Regions from separate parts of the Flavimarina sp. Hel_I_48 genome, predicted to be linked through region 2. Evidence: riboswitches for the same ligand, from Rfam matches in the RefSeq annotation. Region 2 holds a riboswitch; each other region holds the start of a gene.
What was found. Region 2 has a riboswitch for S-adenosylmethionine ahead of P162_RS16655 (Na+/H+ antiporter NhaC family protein). Riboswitches for the same ligand answer to the same signal wherever they lie in the genome.

Region 1 (6,812 bases), on a different contig from region 2:
AATTGTTCTATAAAGTTGGTCTTTGCTATTCCAGTGGTAAGTAGCCTATAATTTTGCAGGGTTAAGGTTTTTGTAAAGTATTGTATTTGATAGGAAAATTCAGTTAAATTGGTGCCTACCAAGACTTTAAAAAATGAAAAAATTCATACTATTTATATTTATAACGTTTTTTTTTCTTGCCTGTAAAAACGATAATACGGATTGTTGTGTAATGCCCAATGAATTACCCAATGTAGACGGACTGGCTATTTCGCAGAGCGAAAACAGTTTTGATAATACCTATAATGCTATACGCTCTGCATTGCAAAACAATGATGCCATAGGAATTGTTGCTGAAGTTGATCACGAAGCTAACGCTGAATCCGTTGATCTGGAGCTTGGTCATAGCAAAGTAATACTTTTCGGTAATCCCAATCTGGGAACGCCTCTAATGCAGGAAAATCAGTTGGCCGGGCTGGATCTTCCTCAAAAAATACTGGTTTACGAAAAAAATGGGAATGTTTTTGCCGCTTATAATAGCACGGGCTATCTATCTAATCGCTACAACCTGACTGCAATGACCCTGGAGCAAATTGAAATAGCGCTGAGCGATCTGGTCACAAATGCAACGAATGTTGTACCCACAATTCCAGGAGATGATACTGTTGATTTTCAAGAAGGGGTAGTTACGGTAGATAGCAATAAACCCTTTAGCGCAACTTATGATGCGTTAAGATCTGCGATTGCTGACAATAGCAATCTGAAAATTATTGCTGAACTTGATCATCAGGAGAATGGCACGTCTGTGGGTAAAACGATTCGCCCCACACGGTTGATTGTTTTTGGAAATCCCAGGTCAGGTACGCCCCTTATGCAAAACAAACGTAGCATCGCTATAGATCTCCCTCAGAAAATGCTGGTTTGGCAAGATGATGCAGGAATCACCCATATTTCGTACAATGACCCAGATTATTTGGCCAGCAGGCACGCTATTGATGGAAATACCGAGATTTTAAAAACTATTTCAGATGCGCTCAGCAACCTTAGCGAAGCAGGAGCAAAATAGAAAAATAAAATCAGCCTTTTAAACAAAAAGCCTTCCCTTTACGGAAGGCTTTTGTTTGGAATAAAACAATTATTTGGGATAATAAAGGGTAGAAAACATCTTTTTTACACCAAAAATCACCCCTATTTCAATAGTTTTTCTCCCTGGAAACGGTGTTTTTCAATTCCTCTCCGCTTTGCAATCTTTTGTAGTTTTCCACGACCTGATCTGCAATAGAAGAGGGATCGCTTTTACTGGCTGTGTGGGGTGTGATCAGAATCTTTTCATTATCCCAAAATGGATGGTCTTCCGGTAGAGGTTCTGTATGAAAGACGTCAAGGGCCGCGCCGCTTAGTTTTCCATTTTTCAGGGCTTCTGTCAAATCATCATCTACCACATGTCCACCACGTGCGACGTTGATTATATATGCATTATCGGGAAGTTTTTTAAAGAGATTTTTGTTCAAAATATTCTTGGTTTCTTCGGTAAGAGGTAGAAGACAAACCAAAATTTCCGTGGTAGCCAGGAAATCATCCAACTGCTCATCACCTGCAAAACTTTCTAGTCCGTCAATATCTTTTTTAGAATTTGCCCAACCTGTAAGTTTAAAATTATTTCTGTGCAGTGTTTTTGCGACCGCTTCTCCTAAAACGCCAAGACCCATGATACCTACGGTTACATCTGGAGCGCGTTTATAGGGGATAGGTTTCCAATTATGTTCTTTTTGAAAAGTCGTGTATGTATTTAGGTTTTTAATGGCGTTTAGTGTTTGAGCCAATACAAATTCCTGCATATCGCCTATCAGGTTTTCATCAACAATGCGGGTCATCTTAATATTTTCAGGCAGGCTGGGGTCCTCAAAAAGGTGATCAACCCCGGCTCCCATTGATCCAATTACCTTATTGTTTGGATAATTGTCAAAACTTCCGTGGGGAGCTTTCCAGGCCAGGATCATATTCACATCTTCCTTATTTTTCAGGCTTTCTGGGGTAAAAACCGGAAAATCTGGATCTATTTTTTTTATGGCTTTGAGCCATGGTTCGTAATTTTTATCGTTACGTATAAGTAGTAGGGACATAGTACTTTGATTCTGAGAGGTTAAAATTGTAGTTTATCTAGATTGTTTCAAATTTATAGATAAAAAATCATTAGTGCGGGTAGATGGTTTGCAAATCTATTTTTCAAAGGTGGCCTAGTGTAAATGAAGGTACGCATTAGCCTTAACTGGTCAATTAAAAGTATAGATCATACGTTATTTATGATTTTAAGCGGTTTTCCAGATATTTTTGATTTGATCGCCGCATAAAAAAACAGCATCCTTTGAGGGATGCTGTTTTACCATGGAGACTGGGGGTATATTTATATCCCGAAAGTTTCCTTTACCTTATCTACGTAATCAAGTTTTTCCCAGGTAAACAATTCAACTTCTTTCGTTACTTTACCGCAATAGGGGCTTTCAAATATTTTTGTAATCGTTTTTGGTGACTTCCCAAGGTGACCGTAGGAAGCGGTTTCCCTATAAATTGGGTTACGTAATTTCAAGCGTTTTTCAATTGCCGAAGGCCGCATGTCAAATAGCTCACGTACTTTTTTTGCAATTTCACCATCCGTAGCATCTACATGAGAAGAATTATAGGTCTCTACATAAATGGAAGTTGGCTCCACCACACCAATGGCATAAGAAACCTGAACCAAAACTTCATCAGCAACACCGGCCGCAACAAGGTTTTTTGCAATATGACGCGACGCATAGGCAGCAGAGCGGTCCACTTTACTGGGGTCTTTGCCTGAAAAAGCACCACCACCGTGCGCACCTTTTCCACCGTAGGTATCAACGATGATTTTGCGTCCGGTTAGGCCGGTATCGCCATGCGGGCCACCTATTACAAATTTACCCGTTGGGTTTATGTGGTATGTGATCTCCTCATTAAATAGTTTTCCCAATTCTTCTGGGAGGGCATTTTTAACACGGGGAATCAAAATTTTGATTATATCCTCCTTGATTTTTTTTAGCATTTTCTCATCATCGGCATCAAAAGGATCATGCTGGGTAGAAACAACAATGGCGACAATTTTTTGAGGCACATTATCATCCGAATATTCGATGGTGACCTGCGATTTTGCATCTGGGCGCAAGTATTTGATCTCGTTGTCTTCCCTGCGCAATTTTGCAAGTTCGATCATGATACGGTGTGAGATATCAAGTGCAAGCGGCATATAGTTTTCGGTCTCTTTTGTCGCATAGCCAAACATCATTCCCTGATCGCCCGCGCCTTGCTCTTCTTTAGATTCCCGGTCTACACCCTGATTGATATCCTGCGATTGCTCATGAATAAGCGAAATCACGCCACAGCTATCACCACTGAACTTATAATCCCCTTTTGTGTAACCAATATCATTGATTACCTCACGGGCAATAGTTTGTACATCAATGTAAGTATTGCTTTTCACTTCGCCGGCAAGTACCACCTGACCTGTAGTTACAAGGGTTTCGCAGGCAACTTTGGCCTCTGGGTCAAAAGCCAGGAAATTATCTAGAAGCGTATCACTAATTTGGTCTGCAATTTTATCTGGATGTCCTTCAGAAACACTTTCCGAAGTAAATAAATATGGCATAAAAATTCAATATTAAATGTGTGAAAACAGTGCAAAGGAAGAAGACTTTTAGCCTGCCAGGGGAGTGGATACTGCCTTTAGCATTTTTAAGGTTCCCTTGTGGAGCCTCGAGGTAGCAATCAGTCAAATCTTTCCTCAAAATCAGAACAAATGTATATTTTTAATGAAGAATATAAAATTTAATACGTCGATTTTTGAATAATTTATGAATACTGAAAATATTGAGATATAGGACTAACGTCAAACTCTCATTTTAACCCCTGTATTTTACTCCTTCTCAAAAAACGTATTTAAATTATTAGTTTCTATCATTTTTTTGATATTTCCCTTGCAATTCTCAAAAACGTTTTGCAACCTTTACTTCAACGTTCAAAAGCATATTGACGATGTTATCAAGAAAGGCCGAGGGATTAGACCCTTTGACGCCTTAGCAACCCTTTCCCTGTGAAAGAAGGTGCTAAATTCTACCCAGTGCAGGTTTTTGCCATGGATAGATAACGAATGAATTTTTCTTTTTCAGAAAATATTCAACTCCTTAATTCTTTATAACATTTTTGGCTTTTTGATTTTAATCAACCACATTGGGTCAAGTCCATGAGGTATGATTAGGAAATTTTTTTTAGAATTTCAACCTAACAGGTCGGGGAATAAAACCCTCTGGAGGGATTTATTAATTCAAAAACTTAGAAAATGAGCACACAAAAATTCTCGACCCAGGCCTTGCACGCCGGTCATGACACCACAAAAAATGGCGGTACAAGGGCGGTGCCCATTTACCAGACCTCTGCGTATGTCTTTGACAATGCAGACCATGCCGCGGCACTGTTCAACCTTTCCCAACCGGGCAATATTTATACCCGGCTCAACAATCCCACAAACGATATTCTAGAGCAACGTCTTGCCGCAATTGAAGGCGGTATTGGCGCTGTGGTTACGGCTTCGGGAGCGGCAGCGATCAACACAGCTTTACTTACCTTATTAAAAACTGGCGACCACATTGTATCTTCCAGCAGTCTTTATGGAGGCACTTATAATTTACTGAGTGTCACCTTACCCCGGTTTGGGATTGATACTACTTTTGTAGATCCAGGCGATGCCTCTAACTTTCAGCATGCCATAAAGGAAAATACCCGCGCGATCTTTATAGAATCCCTCGGGAACCCAAAACTCGACGTGCTGGATATTGAAGCTATTTCTGCGGTAGCAAGAGCGAACAAGATTCCGTTGATCGTTGATAATACGGTGGCAACGCCGGCATTGCTCAACCCTATTAAACACGGCGCAAATATCGTAATCCATTCGCTTACGAAATATATAAATGGAAACGGGACGTCACTTGGCGGAGCCATAATCGACGCCGGGACTTTTGACTGGTCCAGCGGAAAATTCCCTGAGTTTACAGAACCTTCAAAAGGTTATCACGGTTTAATTTACCACGATGCCCTGGCAGAAGCTGCATTCATCGCAAAAGTTCGTGTAGAAGGTTTGCGCGATCACGGTGCCGCTTTGAGTCCGTTTAACGCTTTTCAGATCATTCAGGGATTGGAAACGCTGGAGATCAGGATGAAAAAACACAGCGAAAACGCACTTGATCTCGCAAAATGGCTACACAATCAGGAAGAAGTAGAATGGGTAAATTATCCTGGTCTGGAAAATAGCGAGTATAGCGATCTGGTTAAAAAATATTTGCCAAAAGGCCAAAGCGGGATTGTGACTTTTGGTGTAAAAGGCGGTTTTGAAAGTGCAAAAACCATTGCAGATGAAACCAAGATCTTTTCACTACTGGCAAATATTGGCGATACAAAATCACTCATCATTCACCCGGCAAGCACCACGCACCAGCAACTGGACGATACTGCGCAGGAAGCAACCGGTGTGACAAAAGACTTGATTCGGCTTTCTGTGGGAATTGAAGATATTGAAGATCTGAAAGCCGACTTAATTTCTGCTTTTTCCCATATAGTAAAAGTTTAATTACAGCAGAAAACTGGCTAAAAGGCCAAAAAAATCAGTAAAAATGCCGAAAATCGGCCTATAAACAGCATAAATTGAAAACACTTTCAATACAGAATTTTAAGACACAATCTGGCCATACGCTTGATCTTCCGTTGAGTTATGAACATTTTGGGCAGCCCTTGCACAGCGCTCCCATTATTCTCGTCAACCATGCCCTTACGGGAAACTCGCACGTTGCCGGCGACGATGGCTGGTGGAACAGTATCATAGGCGAGGGGAAATGTATTGATACGCGCAGTTATAGCGTGCTTTCCTTTAATATTCCCGGGAATGGCTACGATGGTTTCTTGATTGAAAATTATAAAGATTTTGTCGCTCGCGATATCGCGGAGATCTTTATTGTAGGACTTGAAACGCTTAAAATTCAGAAGCTTTTTGCCATTATAGGCGGTTCTCTGGGTGGCGGTATATCCTGGGAAATGGCGGCACTGCGGCCCAAACTGACCCAGCATTTGATTCCCGTGGCTTCTGACTGGAAATCTACGGACTGGCTAATCGCAAATTGCCAGATCCAGGAACAGATTTTGTTGAACAGCAGCCAGCCCGTGCACGATGCGCGCATGCATGCCATGTTGTGCTACCGCACGCCAGAATCGTTCAAAAATAAATTTCAGCGCAGCACGAATGCAGATCTTAAGATATTTAATGTCGAAAGTTGGCTGGACCACCATGGTACTAAACTCAAAGATCGTTTTCAGGTTTCTGCCTATAAACTGATGAACCAGTTGCTCAAAACAATTGATGTGACGCGCGATCTTGATAATTCTTTTGAAATTCTTGAAAAAGTAGCCGCTAATATTCATATCGTTGGGGTAGACTCTGATTTGTTTTTTACTCCGGAAGAAAACCGGGAAACGTATAAGCAGCTCGCTCAGGTAAAAAATAATGTAACCTACGGCGAAATTAATTCCGTGCACGGCCATGATGCTTTTTTGATTGAGTTTGAACAACTGGAACAATTACTGGCACCAATTTTCAAGGAAAATAATGCCAATAAGAAGCTAAAAGTGGTCAAATTTGGCGGTAAATCGCTTGCTAATGGAGAAGGTATCGCCACGGTAGTAAAAATCCTGGAGCAAAAAGTGCAGAACAACGAGCGTATAGCGGTAGTACTTTCTGCACGTGGAGGCGCTACAGACGAGCTCGAAGCTATACT
Region 2 (6,812 bases):
TGGTTTTATAATGAATGCATCAGAATCGATACCCTGTATCTGAAAAGATTCACTACTTAATAAATCTTTAAAGTCAAGAAATTTTTGTTCCCATTGATGTTCAATTATCTTCTTATTAAAATTTAGTTTCGTTTTCTTTTTTTGGTTTTCTAAAACATCTAAATTTAAAATAAACTCAATAACTTTTGATTTTGGGTCTCTTATTTTATAATAAGGTATGGTGGATAAAAAGTCTGACCAACCATTTTTTTGTTCAATAGTAAATGATGGAAAAAGTGCTTGTAAATAAAGCTTTCTTTCTGATCCATCTGTATAATTGACTTTAGGTAATGATATACCTAAAAACTTTTCTAAATATGCATGAAAACCAAACTCTTGATTCTGAGCTGCATTCTTATCGTGTAAATACATTTCCAAATAATCTATATCGGACTTTACATTATTATTAGTTATGAGGCTACCATTATAAACCTTAATATATCTTGGATCAAACTTTTCATTTACGATGTATCTCAGTATCGTAATAATTTCACCTTTTGAATTTTCTATTTCAAGAAGAACGTTTGATTCTATAATTGGGATAGTTTCATGACCAACAATAATTTTTTCTTTAAGGACATATTGTAAAGCTGCTGTGTTTTTACCACCAATAAGTTCTTCCATCCCTAAGCCATAAAGTAGACTTTGAAAAATAGTACTCTTACCAGAAGAATTATTTCCTCTTATAATATTTAAACCTTTTTTAAAAATAAATTTGTTTCCAAAAAGACCTTCCTTATTAATAATATTTATTCTTAACCCATTGATCTTTATCATTTCCAGTCTTTTGCTAATTTGTCAATTTTTGAGTCTGAAACTATTTTGCCATATCTATTTAAAATCATTTTTTCATTTGAATATGCTTCCTCAATTGAATCTATTTTTGTCAAGTATTGTTTTCCTTTTAAAGTAAGGGTATATTTTCCTTTCTCCTCTTTTAATAATTTTTCACCTATAGCAAATGCAATTGCTCTATTAACATGTGGAGACAAAGTCCAAATACTCATTTCTGATTCAAAATCACTAGATATCCATTTCATTAATTTTTTTTTGTTTTTATAACTTTGAAAAACCCAAGAAAAAAGATGTAATTTCAATAACGAACATCCTGCAGTCGAAGCACCATCTCTAATAACTAATAACAATTGACCAATTTTCCATATTGGACGATAATCAGCTGTTTGAGCTATTGGTCTTCTTTTGAAAAATACTTCATCTTTTTCTCTCATTTTATATAAAATTTAATGAGCACTCCAATAACCAACGAGACACAACTTGATTAGCTAAATCGCGTAACATAATTGTGTCGAATCCATTAAGTTGTATTAGTAATTTTTGTTCTACGTTATTTATCTGCTCTTTAATGAAGAGTTTTTTATCTGGAATAGAACCAAGTGAATCAAATGTAACTTCTTCTTCTAGTTGTGCAATAATTCTTTTAAAACGTTCATAGTCTCTTGGATGTTTGACTCTAAGAAAATCTAAAGTTTTCTTTCCTTTTAAATATCTATCTATTGAAATATTAGTAGCAGTTAAAACACTTTTCTCTAATTCTGTAATATCCGAAAAATCTTTTTGATAAACCTTTGTGTATTTACGTTTAGCGTTATCTACATATTTATTTTTGCTGGAAATCAATTCTTTTTTTTCTTTGGTATCAATGGAAGGGTCGAATCGAATCCCATCATTTGTGAATTTAAAATATTGAACGTAATCCTCTGCATCGTGGATAATTATTTTAAAATCATTATCTACAATCTCAAGATTTTTATTTAAAACTTCCTTTTCTTTTGTTCTACAATGAGAGAATATATTCTTATCAGCATTTTTAGGAGTAACTAAATACCATTCCTTGATTTTCGTATCACCCAATACTTTCTTTAGTTCGGAGCAATTTTTATCAAGTTTCTTTATATCATTTGTTATTTTTCCTCTTAGTGCTTTATATAATTCTTGTCCACTAATATCATTTTCTGGACAATAACACTGAAAAGCCTTACCTGAATTAAGAGTGAATCCTTCGATACCTAAATCACCATTTGCATCTGGCATTTTTTGATAATTTTCTTTCTTGTAAGAAATTTTAAAAGCCAGTTGACAAGTTTCCTCCCAAGTGTCTGGATTGAACTCACCGTAATTCGTTTTAAACATAGAATTGAATTCTTTTATATCTTTTTAACCTGGGAAAATATTTAAGGAATAGAAATTTTAAATTAATAGCGTCAATAATTATCCCAACCTATCCACCTATCCATTCCCTCCTGATACTGTAAATATCCTTCCAAGGCCACTACGTCATTATCTCGCTCTACTTTGAATTCTAATGGCTGGTTGTATATGTGACCGGCTTTCCAGGCTTTAAAACAGTCATGAAGGGCTTTTATGTCTTTATCTTCGGTCAAGTCCATATCAAGTGAGTATAATTGCTGTATCAATGGGATAATCTCTAATGCTGTACCGTTGTCGTAATGTATTAATGGCGAAAGTCTTAGTATATTATCCTGTGAATCCCGACCCGTAGTGGCTTTTAGGAACATCATTGCAATATAATTGGCCGTGTCTGGTGGTTGGTATAGGATGGTTTTGGCCTGATTGAGGACGGTATCTTTAAAGAAATTAAATTGTGAGGTCAATTTACCCAGGGCCCATTTCTTCCTCCTGAACCTAACCGCTGTTTGTTTCCTTTCCCAAAATTTTTTTTTGGTGTCGGCTGACATTAAAGAATTGCTGGTGCCGAGTGATACTACCCTAATATCCTTAAAATCTATCCCGAGCTTAAAGGCTTCTATGATTCCTGCTAAAACAGGATTATTGAAGCCGCCCAAAGCTCCATCCCAAAGTTCAAAGAAAATATCGCTTTTCTTAGCTTTAAAGCGCACAGGGAAATCGAAGTATTGTACCGGAGCATTAGAAGAGCCGTTGATGGCTTCCGTTAACTTAATCGAATCAAATTCCTTTTTGTTTGCACCGTACGACTTAAAGAATTTTGCGCGGTTGTTTAAGGCATCGTAGGTGCAGACCACAATTTTAAGGGACTCCTTACCTATCTTTGCCGGAATTTCGGTCATTTGTACCTCATGGATGTTTGGGAATAAATTTATAAAAGCTTCCTTTTTCTTTTTGCTACTGTATTTAGGCCCAAAGGGTATTCCTAATGCTCGTAAATAATCTATTGGAAAATATCTATCTTTAAAGCTATTCTTGTAGAATATACTTTCCCTGTTTGCCTTAACCTGAAATAAGTCCATCGCCTCATCCAGGGAATAATTTTCTGCCAGAGCAGCCAGGACAATGCTCCCGCCTGAGTTAGCAATGACCAGATCATACTTCTTAAGAATCTCGTGACCTGAGAGATTTCCATAGCGGTCTTTCAACGTAAGTAATTGGATAAGGGCCCAACTTCCACCGCCGTCAAGAGAAAGGATTTTATACATATTAAAGCGTTAAATTTTTCTATGGTCTTAATTTTTAAACTTCTTAAAAGTATAAACTTGTTGAGGATCAATGGTTAAAATTGACAGTTATATTTTAACAAAGTTGTTAACATTTGATGGGAAATTGGATAATCTACTTTGCTAAAATCAGTTATCAATCGGCATTAAATTAACTATTGACGGGGAATTTGAGATAAAAAATAGAAAATAATTGATCGGTTGAGAATAATGCTTTTGTAAAAATTATTGCGTTAGAATATATAAAGAATCTATTTTCTCCATTTCCGTCGATTCCTAAAAAGGCTCTACAGCAATTCCAGGAGCTAACTGCTCAAAAGGAATACTTCGTTTGGCATACGGTAATGTGATTTCTTTATAAATAAATGAATAGTAAAAACCAATGTTGGCCGCATCTGCCTGGCTACTTTTATAGTAAACTTTATCGTTTATGGTCAAGGATATAACCCCCAAAAGAAATCGTGCAGCCGTTAAGTTACAACGAATATAAGTTTCCTTAGGATTCTGAAGAGCAGTACCTTTCGCATTTACTCAATACCTATCAAAAAATAGCTCTAAAATTTTAAAAACTCACCCACTCCCCTAACCCTCCAAATCCAACATCAATTACCTATTTATCAAAAAACAACCCTCCCCCCACATTACAAAAAAATTAACCTTTAAATCCCCATAAATCCCACCTTCCTAAAGTACTTTTGCCGCCTTAAAATAATTATCCAGAATCTCATACGGGAGATAGCAACCTGCAGTAACGAGCAAGGTGCTACAATAGATACGCCAATTACCTGGAAACCTTGTTAACCACAGTGCTTTGTAATTTTTGCTATTTCCATTTTTGAGCATATAAAAAGCAATGGCACAAACGCAGCAGCAAACCCCAAAATTCTCGGCACTACTCCCCCTATTCGTTTTTGTGGGCATCTTCCTGGGCGTGGGCATCTATCAAAACGACTTTTACGCGCTTCCTGCACCCATCGCGGTTATCGCGGGGATCGTGGTCGCGTTTATACAATTCAGGCAGCCCATAAATACTAAGATAGACACGCTTTTAAAAGGCTGTGGGGATGATAAAATCCTGACCATGTGCCTTATTTATCTGCTTGCGGGTGCTTTTGCCGCGATTACAAACGCGACCGGCAGCGTAGATGCGATCGTAAATATGGGGCTGGATTATATTGCGTTGCAATATATTTATGTGGGTATTTTTGTGATTGCGGGATTCCTATCGGTTTCCACGGGGACGTCTGTGGGTGCGATCGTTGCCCTGGCGCCCATTGTGGTGAGTTTTGCGGCAAACAGCAGTGCAGAGTTGGCTATACTTTGCGGGGCGCTTTTGGGCGGTAGTATGTTTGGGGATAACTTATCGGTAATCTCCGATACGACCATTGCGGCGACCCAGTCGCTGGGGACTAAAATGAGTGATAAATTTCGGCAAAACATTAAAATCGCCATTCCCGCTGCGCTGGGTACGATCGCTATTTTGGTTTTTCAGGGAGTTGATCTTAACGCGACCACTGCCATGAATTACGAGTATGACGTACTTAAAATTATACCCTATGTTCTGGTGATCGTTCTTTCTATAATTGGTCTCAATGTGTTTATCACGCTTTTTCTGGGCGTGCTTGCCGCAGCGCTCTTGGGAATTGTTTATGGGGATTTTACGCTGCTGGAATCTACCAAGATTGCCTACGAGGGCTTTACCAATATGACCGAAATTTTTCTACTTTCCCTGCTAACCGGCGGACTCGCAGCGCTGGTAGCCAGTAATGGTGGGATTGAATTTATACTCGTAAACATCAAGAAACTGATCAAAAATAAGAAAACGGCAGAGCTGGGCGTTGCCAGCCTGGTAAGCAGCATCAACATGGCGATCGCAAACAACACGGTTTCCATTATTATTGCCGGGCCTATTGCCAAAACCATCAATGACGAGTATAGCCTGGACAATAAGAAAACGGCTTCTATTTTAGATGTTTTTGCCTGTATCACTCAGGGATTGTTGCCGTATGGCGCGCAGGTGCTGATGATCTTAAGTTTCTCAAACGGAACGATAGATTACGTGGACCTGGTTTCCAATACCTGGTATTTACTCTTATTATTGATCTATACGATACTCTTTATCCTATTGAATCCCATGCGTAAAGCGAAAGCGTAACGGATTTAATTATGGAAACCTTTTTATATGCTGATTTTAATTGAAATATGTTTCTAATCTAGAGGTTCTTTTCGTTCAACATTTATATGCTAAAAGTTGTCCAACCAGTTTCCGCAGAAAAAAAAGTCAAAACACTAATAATACATTCTAAAATCCAACAGTTTACAGGCCGTAAAGTGTTTCTGATGCAACTCCTCTACCACATTAAAGAGATCATCATCTTCATTAAACAGGTTAAAGAAGACCTTATCCAGGTTGGAACTGCTCAAACCGTCATAGGCATATCCATAACCAGAAACAGCCTTTGCATTGGTAATATCGAGGAAATACTGCGCTTCTTCTTCATCCAGATCCAGCACTTTGGCATTGGAAAAGTGAACGATTTTCCCTCTCAACTTTCCTTCAAACAGCTCGGCAATTTCCTGAAAACTGTAGTAGTAGTCATTTAAACAAATACTGTTGGCTTCCCCGGTCATTACAAGGTAAATAATCTCGTATTCCTTAAAATAATGATCGTCCATGATCAGGGTATTTAAGCTCGCTTCCATGCCCTCAATGGTATCGCAGGTTTGATAAATGCTCGCCACACCGTACTGAAGCGCCAGTGCTTCCAGGCTTTTTTGAACTTCGGTAATTTGGATTGTATCTACATCAGCAACCCCTTCCAGGCAATAAATGAATTTATCAGGATCTAAATCGTGTTTTTGGGGTACTTGCGTTCTTTTTTCTAGCACTTTTAAAATTTTTATTGGCACCGCCAAAGGGTATAATTCCCCGAGGCTTGTCTCGAAATTGAAAACTTGTTCCTAACAAAGGTCTCGAGGTCTTGCCCCGAGGTTGTTTAATGGAATACCCGCAAAGTTAAAATTTTGCGGTATTCTTTTTAAGCAACACTAGGATTAGCTGCCTAATTTAAAATACTTTTTGGCTGCCGTGAGTCTTCGGGAACCGAATGCTTTCTAAATCAAAACAGGTAACCTACTAAAAGCGAATAGAATAAAATCAAGCCCTTCAAATTGTGAATATCTATCCAGATTTTTTGGGATTTCCGCGCTGCCTATCCCCTATTTTTGAATTCCTAAAATCAAAAATTATGAGCGCAACCTGGTATGAATGTAAGGTAAAATATAGAAAACTGGATGAAGCGTCTGGTACTCAAAAGGTAA
Region 3 (6,812 bases), on a different contig from region 2:
TCCTGCCTTAATTTATCAGATAAAGGAAAACGAACCTACAAAGGAGTTTGCGGAAACTTATTTAGAAGAAGCCAACGCTTTTTTTAATCGCGTAGATAGCTACCGAAAAAAACAATTGAGCCATGCCAACTAAAACAGCTAAACTTACCGTAGTGGGCGCGGGTCCCGGGGATGCAGATTTAATTACATTAAAGGCTGTAAAAGCCCTGCAGAGCGCAGATGTTGTACTTTATGACGCGCTGGTAAATCCAGAATTACTGGACTACGCCAGCAGTGCCGAACTCATTTTTGTGGGAAAACGCAAAGGATGTTACGCTTATCAGCAGGAGCAAATCAACGATCTAATCGTGAGCAGGGCACATTCACACGGGCATGTGGTACGCTTAAAGGGAGGTGATCCCTTTATTTTTGGCCGTGGTGCCGAAGAAATGGAAACCGCAGCGCAAGAAGGTATCGAGGTGGCCATGGTGCCAGGTATTTCATCATCTTTTGCAGTGCCTGCCTGTCAAAATATCCCACTTACAAAAAGGGGCAGTTCAGAAAGTTTTTGGGTAATTACCGGAACGACAAAAGAGCATAAAATTTCTGGTGATGTAGCACTTGCGGCTCAATCTAGCGCTACTGTTGTTATTCTTATGGGAATGAGTAAATTAGGTGAAATATGCAATTTATTCCGTGCAAGCGGTAAAAATGACACTGCGGTCGCTATAATCCAGAATGGAACGACTCTTGAGGAAAAGATTGGTGTGGGAAAGATAGATACAATAGAACATGTTGTTGCTGAAAATGAACTTTCAAATCCCGCGATCATAGTGATAGGTGATGTTGTGAACCACAGGCAACAGTTGGCAGACATTGAACAGCAAATCGCAGAAAAAGTAGCATAATGATAGGCGAAGAACGCAATACGTTATATCCCGTTTTTTTGAAAGTACGCAATCTTCAAATCCTTATTGTGGGTGGTGGAAATGTCGCCCTGGAAAAACTGACTTTTTTGCTCAAATCAAGCCCTGATGCACAAGTTGAAATGGCCGCGCCTTTTTTTAGGGAAGAAACCATTGCACTTGCCTCTGCGCATAATGTAAAAATTACCAAAAAGAAGTACAGTCCTAAAATGCTCAAAAAGCGTCATATTGTTATTGCTACGACAGATAGTCCAAGGGTGAATAAAAGAGTTTATAAAGGTGCAAGAAAGCGTTATATTCTAGCTAATATTGCTGATGTTCCCGAACTTTGTGACTTTTATATGGGTGGTATCGTGACTAAGGGACACGTGAAAATTGCAATATCAACAAACGGTCAGTCCCCCACCACGGCAAAACGCCTTCGGCAGTTTTTTGAGGAAGTAATTCCTGAAAATATTGACGATATGGTCAAAAATCTGAACGAATATAGAAAAACCATCAAGGGGGATTTTGAACAAAAAGTAGAAGCGCTCAACGAATTTACCAAAGGCCTGGTAGTCCCAGTAACCCCCAAAGGGGGAATTTTCAACACTACTGTTAAAAATAGTAATGAAAAAGAGAATACTAAATCTAAAAGCGAAGTATAATTAAAAAAAGCCTTAGCCTCCCCTCCTTTCGAGATGGGGACTGAGGGGAAGGAATTATGATAAAGACAGATATTTTAATAATAGGAGCAGGGCCTACAGGGCTATTCACGGTATTTGAAGCAGGATTACTTAAATTAAAGTGCCATATTATCGATGCGCTTGCAGAGCCCGGAGGGCAGTTGGCAGAAATATACCCAAAAAAGCCTATTTATGATATTCCCGGTTTTCCGGAAGTATTAGCGGGTGACCTTGTTGATAATCTCATGGAGCAAGGAAAGCAGTTTCAGCCAGGTTTTACACTTGGGGAGCGCGCGCAGACTATTGAAAAACAAGACGACGGTAGTTTTATAGTTACAACAAATAAAGGTACACAGCACCATGCGCCCGTTGTTGCCATAGCCGGAGGATTGGGTAGTTTTGAACCCCGTAAGCCACCCATTCCAAATATCCAAAAATTTGAAGATAAGGGTGTAGCCTACATGATCAAAGATCCTGAGGTTTATCGCGATAAAAAAGTAGTGATTGCAGGTGGTGGGGATTCTGCTCTTGACTGGGCGATTTTCCTGGCAGATGTTGCTGAAGAAGTTACCTTGATCCATCGTAGAAACGAATTTAGGGGAGCGCTTGATTCCGTGGAGAAAGTCCGTGAACTCAAACTGCTGGGGAAAATAAACCTGATCACTCCTGCCGAAGTTATAGGTCTTGCAGGTTCTGACAAGTTGGAGGCCATTATCGTTAAGCAGGGTGAAGAAGAATTAAGTCTTAAGGCTGATGCTTTTATTCCATTGTTTGGACTTTCACCAAAATTAGGTCCTATTGCCGGCTGGGGTCTGGAAATTGAAAAGAACGCCATAAAAGTGGATAATACACTTGACTATCAGACTAACATTCCAGGTGTTTTCGCAATAGGTGATGTAAATACCTATCCGGGCAAATTAAAACTTATTTTATGTGGTTTTCATGAAGCAACGCTTATGTGTCAGGCGGCTTTTCAGATTATAAATCCGGGAAAACGTTACGTAATGAAATATACTACTGTCTCAGGTGTAGATGGTTTTGATGGCTCCCGTAAAGAAGCTGAAAAGGCAGTTGTACAAAGTATTGATTAATACAAAAAAAAACTAAAGATTTTGAAAACTCACTTTTAGAATTAAAAGTGAGTTTTTTTATGCTGATTTCGAAATTTCGGACAAATTTAAGGCATTTTTTAGCGCCTTTTCATCTAAGGGTTTAATAAGATAATTGATGACGCTATTATACGTTTTGGCACGCTGCACATCCTCATTATTCGTGCTTGAAGTAAGAATAATAACTTTTGTATCCGTCTTGTATGTCTGCAAACGTTCCAAAAACTCCCAGCCATCAATTTCTGGCATATTTAGGTCAAGCAGGACAAATTGAGGATTTTTCTCTTCAATTTCCTCAAGCGCTTGTAATGGGTTGATATAACAATGGATATTTTTACATATATCGGCCATTGTAATAATCTTCATATTGATGAAATTGGTTATTTTCTGATCATCAACTAGGAACAAGTTTATATCTGTAAAATTTTCTCTCAATTCCATTTTTATTCATTTAAAATTTTGTCAACTTCTGAACCACTCATTTCAACAATTTGCTTAAGGCTAATATCCAGATCCTGAGCAGATATCTTTAAATAGGGCAAAAGGTCGCTGTTCAACTCTTCTATGGGCATTGCTTCGGCAATTTCAATAAGTCCAAGTATGCGGCTAAGAGGCTCCCTTACGTTATGCGCATTCATACGGGAAACTTGCACTAGCATTTTATTTTGATTACGCACCTCTTTAGTACGTTCAGCGATGATATTTTTTTGATTATTGACTATATGTTTGATCTGACGATTTTTTTCTTCAATCAGTTCTAGCGCTTCTTTTAGGTTTTTGTTTTTAATCTCAAGTTTGTTTTTAAAAACAATTTGTTCATATTTAGTTGCGATATTGTCCACAAGCAACTTTAATATCTGTACATCGCTATTATCAAAACATCCCTGATCGTCTGCGAGTATAGAAACGCAAACTTCCAATTCATTATATTTAAAATACCAACCCCATAAAAGTGGGTTTGTCGTATCCCTTCCCGAAACATATTTTTCAAAAAGAAATTCATGAGGGTTTTTACAAAAAGGTATGTGTTTTAAAAGTAGTTCCTCTTCATATGAAAAAATAACCTCTTCAAGTGGCTCTATCCAAAAATCTTTTTTATAAAATGTAAATACCTCATTAGCATCACTTTCTTTAAATAAAATTCTAAAAAGTTTATGATCAAACAGATATTTTATGTCCCTTTTTATAACTGTTCCCAGCTCATCAAATGTTTCTGCTTTGCTAAGTTTTCCCGAAAACTGGGAAAACGCTTCGTACGCGATTCTATACTTTGCTGAGACTATATCCAAATTTCTCTTAGGCTTTTAATTCTAATAATTCATTATCTATCTGAATACCACAAACATCAGCAATTGTATTAAGCATGTTCACTAGATCTGCCTGAGCCATAAGTTCCTGGATTTCAACGTCATCAAAGCCCGCATGTTGCAGTTCTTCAAAATCAGCATGCGTTATATTTCTAGGTTCAAGGGCAGCTTTACTTACTATTGTTATAGCAGTCTTATAACTCTTCGGAATAATATCCGAGTCCATATTTTGTGATACCCTAAAGCTGGCATCATCATTTAATACCTTACCCATACTATCTGCAAAAGCACCATGCGCTTGAATGCAGTAATTACATTTTTTTTTGCTAGAAACATTGTATAAAATTAAATGTTTTAGCAAAGAAGGAACTTCCCCTTCAACCAGTGTGGTTTTCAATTTAGTCCAGTTCCCTTCTAGCAATGTCGCATTATTTCCCTGACATTTAAACCAGTTAAGCACGAATGGAAGTTGTAATGATTTTTTTGTGTCATCGTAAATTGCCTGAACCCTGGGACTAGCATCCTCGTATTCAACAATTTTAAAACGACTTGGATTCTCAGTATTTGTATTTTTCAAAGCCATAATTTAATTTTAAGTGTGTAAAAATAATCATATTATCTCTTTATAAACAACAATTTATGGATGATATTCGATTTTAATCGGATTTTATTGGACTTTAACAGCATTAATTAAGTACAATTTAACAATAAAATACTTACTCGCAAAGAAGTTTTTAATTTTTTGATATTTTCTTTTTTTTGTCTGCTCTGTTTTATAATCTTTGTTACATTCGTTCAATAGTTCAATTTGAACAGAACGTGGTTATCAAGAAAGGCTGAGGGATTAGACCCACTGAAGCCTTAGCAACCCTCTATCTTTAGAGAAGGTGCTACATTCTACCTTAAAATCTTCAATGATATAAAGGATAGATAACATGCTTTAACCTTTTGGTTTTTTCGTGATAACCTTTGTGAATATGCAACTATGTGATCAGTAGTTCTTAACGGAATATGCTGTCGCTAGTAATTATGTAACGATAAAATCAAAATTTAAAGATGAGCAAACTACAGGATGCCCTACAAAAGCGGATACTTATACTCGATGGCGCCATGGGTACCATGTTGCAGCGCTATAAATTCACAGAAGATGATTTTAGGGGCCTTCGTTTCAAAGACTGGTTAGATTCCGTTCAGGGCAACAATGATTTATTATCGCTAACACAGCCCAGGGCTATTGCCGAAATTCATGCAAAGTACTTTGATGCTGGCGCAGATATCGTTGAAACCAATACCTTTTCTGGAACAACCATAGCGATGGCAGATTATCGTATGGAGGAGTTGGTATATGAACTTAATTATGAAAGTGCTAAGATCGCACGGCGGGTCGCAGATGAATTTACTGCAAAGGAGCCTCAAAAACCCCGGTTTGTTGCAGGTGCAATGGGACCTACAAATAAAACCGCCAGCATGTCGCCAGATGTAAATGATCCCGGTTACCGTGCCATTACGTTTAATGAACTGCGCAAAGCATACAAGCAACAAGCAGAAGCGCTGCTGGATGGTGGGGTGGATATCTTGCTTGTAGAGACGATATTTGACACCTTAAATGCTAAAGCTGCTCTTTTTGCAATCGAAGAAATAAAAGAAGAGCGCGGTATAGATATACCTGTAATGGTGAGTGGTACCATCACAGACGCTTCTGGCCGAACCTTATCCGGTCAGACTGCAGAGGCTTTTCTGATCTCGATAAGTCATTTGGAATTACTATCAGTAGGATTTAATTGTGCGCTGGGCGCCGAACAGCTCACGCCTTATCTTGAAGTGGTTTCCAATCGCTCCGAATGTGGTATTTCAGCCTATCCCAATGCTGGTTTGCCCAATGCCTTTGGGGAATATGACCAGACCCCACAGGAAATGGCAGACCAGGTAAAAGAATATCTTGAAAAAGGCCTCATTAATATTATAGGGGGCTGTTGTGGCACTACGCCAGAGCACATTAAAGCTATTGCAGAAGTAGCTAAAAATTTTAAGCCAAGAAAGATAAGAGAACTTAGCAGCAACTAAAAAATCCTAAAAGATAATATTCAAAGTATATTTTTTGGGAATTAAAATTAGTCCTGAACATAGCGTAACTTTAAAATGCTTGCCACTTTAAGGTATAGTTAGCCAAACTTAATTGAATGCACGAAGCAACACCTAGATATCTTAGATTGAGCGGTCTTGAACCCTTGATCGTAACACCGGAAACTAATTTCATAAACGTAGGGGAACGCACAAACGTGGCAGGCTCCCGCATGTTCCTACGTTTAATAAAGGAAGAAAAATTCGATGAGGCACTTGCCGTTGCCCGCCATCAGGTAGAAGGGGGCGCGCAGGTAATTGATATAAATATGGACGATGGCCTTATAGATGGTAAAGAATCTATGGTCAGGTTCTTAAACCTAATTGCCGCCGAACCAGATATTGCCCGCGTACCTATCATGATAGACAGTTCAAAATGGGAAATTATCGAGGCAGGACTCCAGGTGGTTCAGGGCAAGTCTGTGGTAAACAGTATCAGTCTAAAGGAAGGTGAAAAAGAGTTTATAGACCACGCAAAAAAAATAAGGCGATACGGTGCAGCCGTAATTGTCATGGCTTTTGACGAGGTGGGGCAGGCAGATAATTTTGACAGGCGGATTGAAATTGCGAAGCGCAGCTATGATATATTGGTAAATACGGTCAAATTTCCGCCAGAGGATATCATTTTTGACCTGAATATTTTTCCGGTAGCTACTGGTATGGATGAGCACAACCGCAATGCAATGGACTTTATTGAGGCTACTG

Region 1: linked by a shared signal. The riboswitch ahead of P162_RS10690 (O-acetylhomoserine aminocarboxypropyltransferase/cysteine synthase family protein) and the one ahead of P162_RS16655 (Na+/H+ antiporter NhaC family protein) in region 2 are both predicted to bind S-adenosylmethionine.
Region 3: linked by a shared signal. The riboswitch ahead of P162_RS10780 (homocysteine S-methyltransferase family protein) and the one ahead of P162_RS16655 (Na+/H+ antiporter NhaC family protein) in region 2 are both predicted to bind S-adenosylmethionine.

What each region holds. Positions count from the first base shown of each region.
Region 1 covers NZ_JPOL01000002.1:2,418,762-2,425,573, forward strand. Annotated here, with positions in the region: gene P162_RS10675 (DUF302 domain-containing protein) at 134-1,045, shown strand; gene P162_RS10680 (2-hydroxyacid dehydrogenase) at 1,173-2,102, opposite strand; gene metK (methionine adenosyltransferase) at 2,384-3,640, opposite strand; SAM riboswitch class I at 4,027-4,141, shown strand; gene P162_RS10690 (O-acetylhomoserine aminocarboxypropyltransferase/cysteine synthase family protein) at 4,331-5,614, shown strand; gene thrA (bifunctional aspartate kinase/homoserine dehydrogenase I) at 5,689-6,812, shown strand, end outside.
Region 2 covers NZ_JPOL01000003.1:171,031-177,842, forward strand. Annotated here, with positions in the region: gene P162_RS16630 (hypothetical protein) at 1-816, opposite strand, end outside; gene P162_RS16635 (hypothetical protein) at 813-1,268, opposite strand; gene P162_RS16640 (hypothetical protein) at 1,270-2,190, opposite strand; gene P162_RS16645 (patatin-like phospholipase family protein) at 2,262-3,473, opposite strand; SAM-I-IV-variant riboswitch at 4,199-4,296, shown strand; gene P162_RS16655 (Na+/H+ antiporter NhaC family protein) at 4,345-5,646, shown strand; gene P162_RS16660 (DUF6642 family protein) at 5,781-6,380, opposite strand; gene P162_RS16665 (DUF4494 domain-containing protein) at 6,740-6,812, shown strand, end outside.
Region 3 covers NZ_JPOL01000002.1:2,436,661-2,443,472, forward strand. Annotated here, with positions in the region: gene P162_RS10745 (nitrite/sulfite reductase) at 1-133, shown strand, start outside; gene cobA (uroporphyrinogen-III C-methyltransferase) at 123-887, shown strand; gene P162_RS10755 (bifunctional precorrin-2 dehydrogenase/sirohydrochlorin ferrochelatase) at 887-1,552, shown strand; gene P162_RS10760 (NAD(P)/FAD-dependent oxidoreductase) at 1,609-2,661, shown strand; gene P162_RS10765 (response regulator) at 2,719-3,120, opposite strand; gene P162_RS10770 (hypothetical protein) at 3,123-3,968, opposite strand; gene P162_RS10775 (carboxymuconolactone decarboxylase family protein) at 3,976-4,569, opposite strand; SAM riboswitch class I at 4,807-4,923, shown strand; gene P162_RS10780 (homocysteine S-methyltransferase family protein) at 5,043-6,050, shown strand; gene metH (methionine synthase) at 6,167-6,812, shown strand, end outside.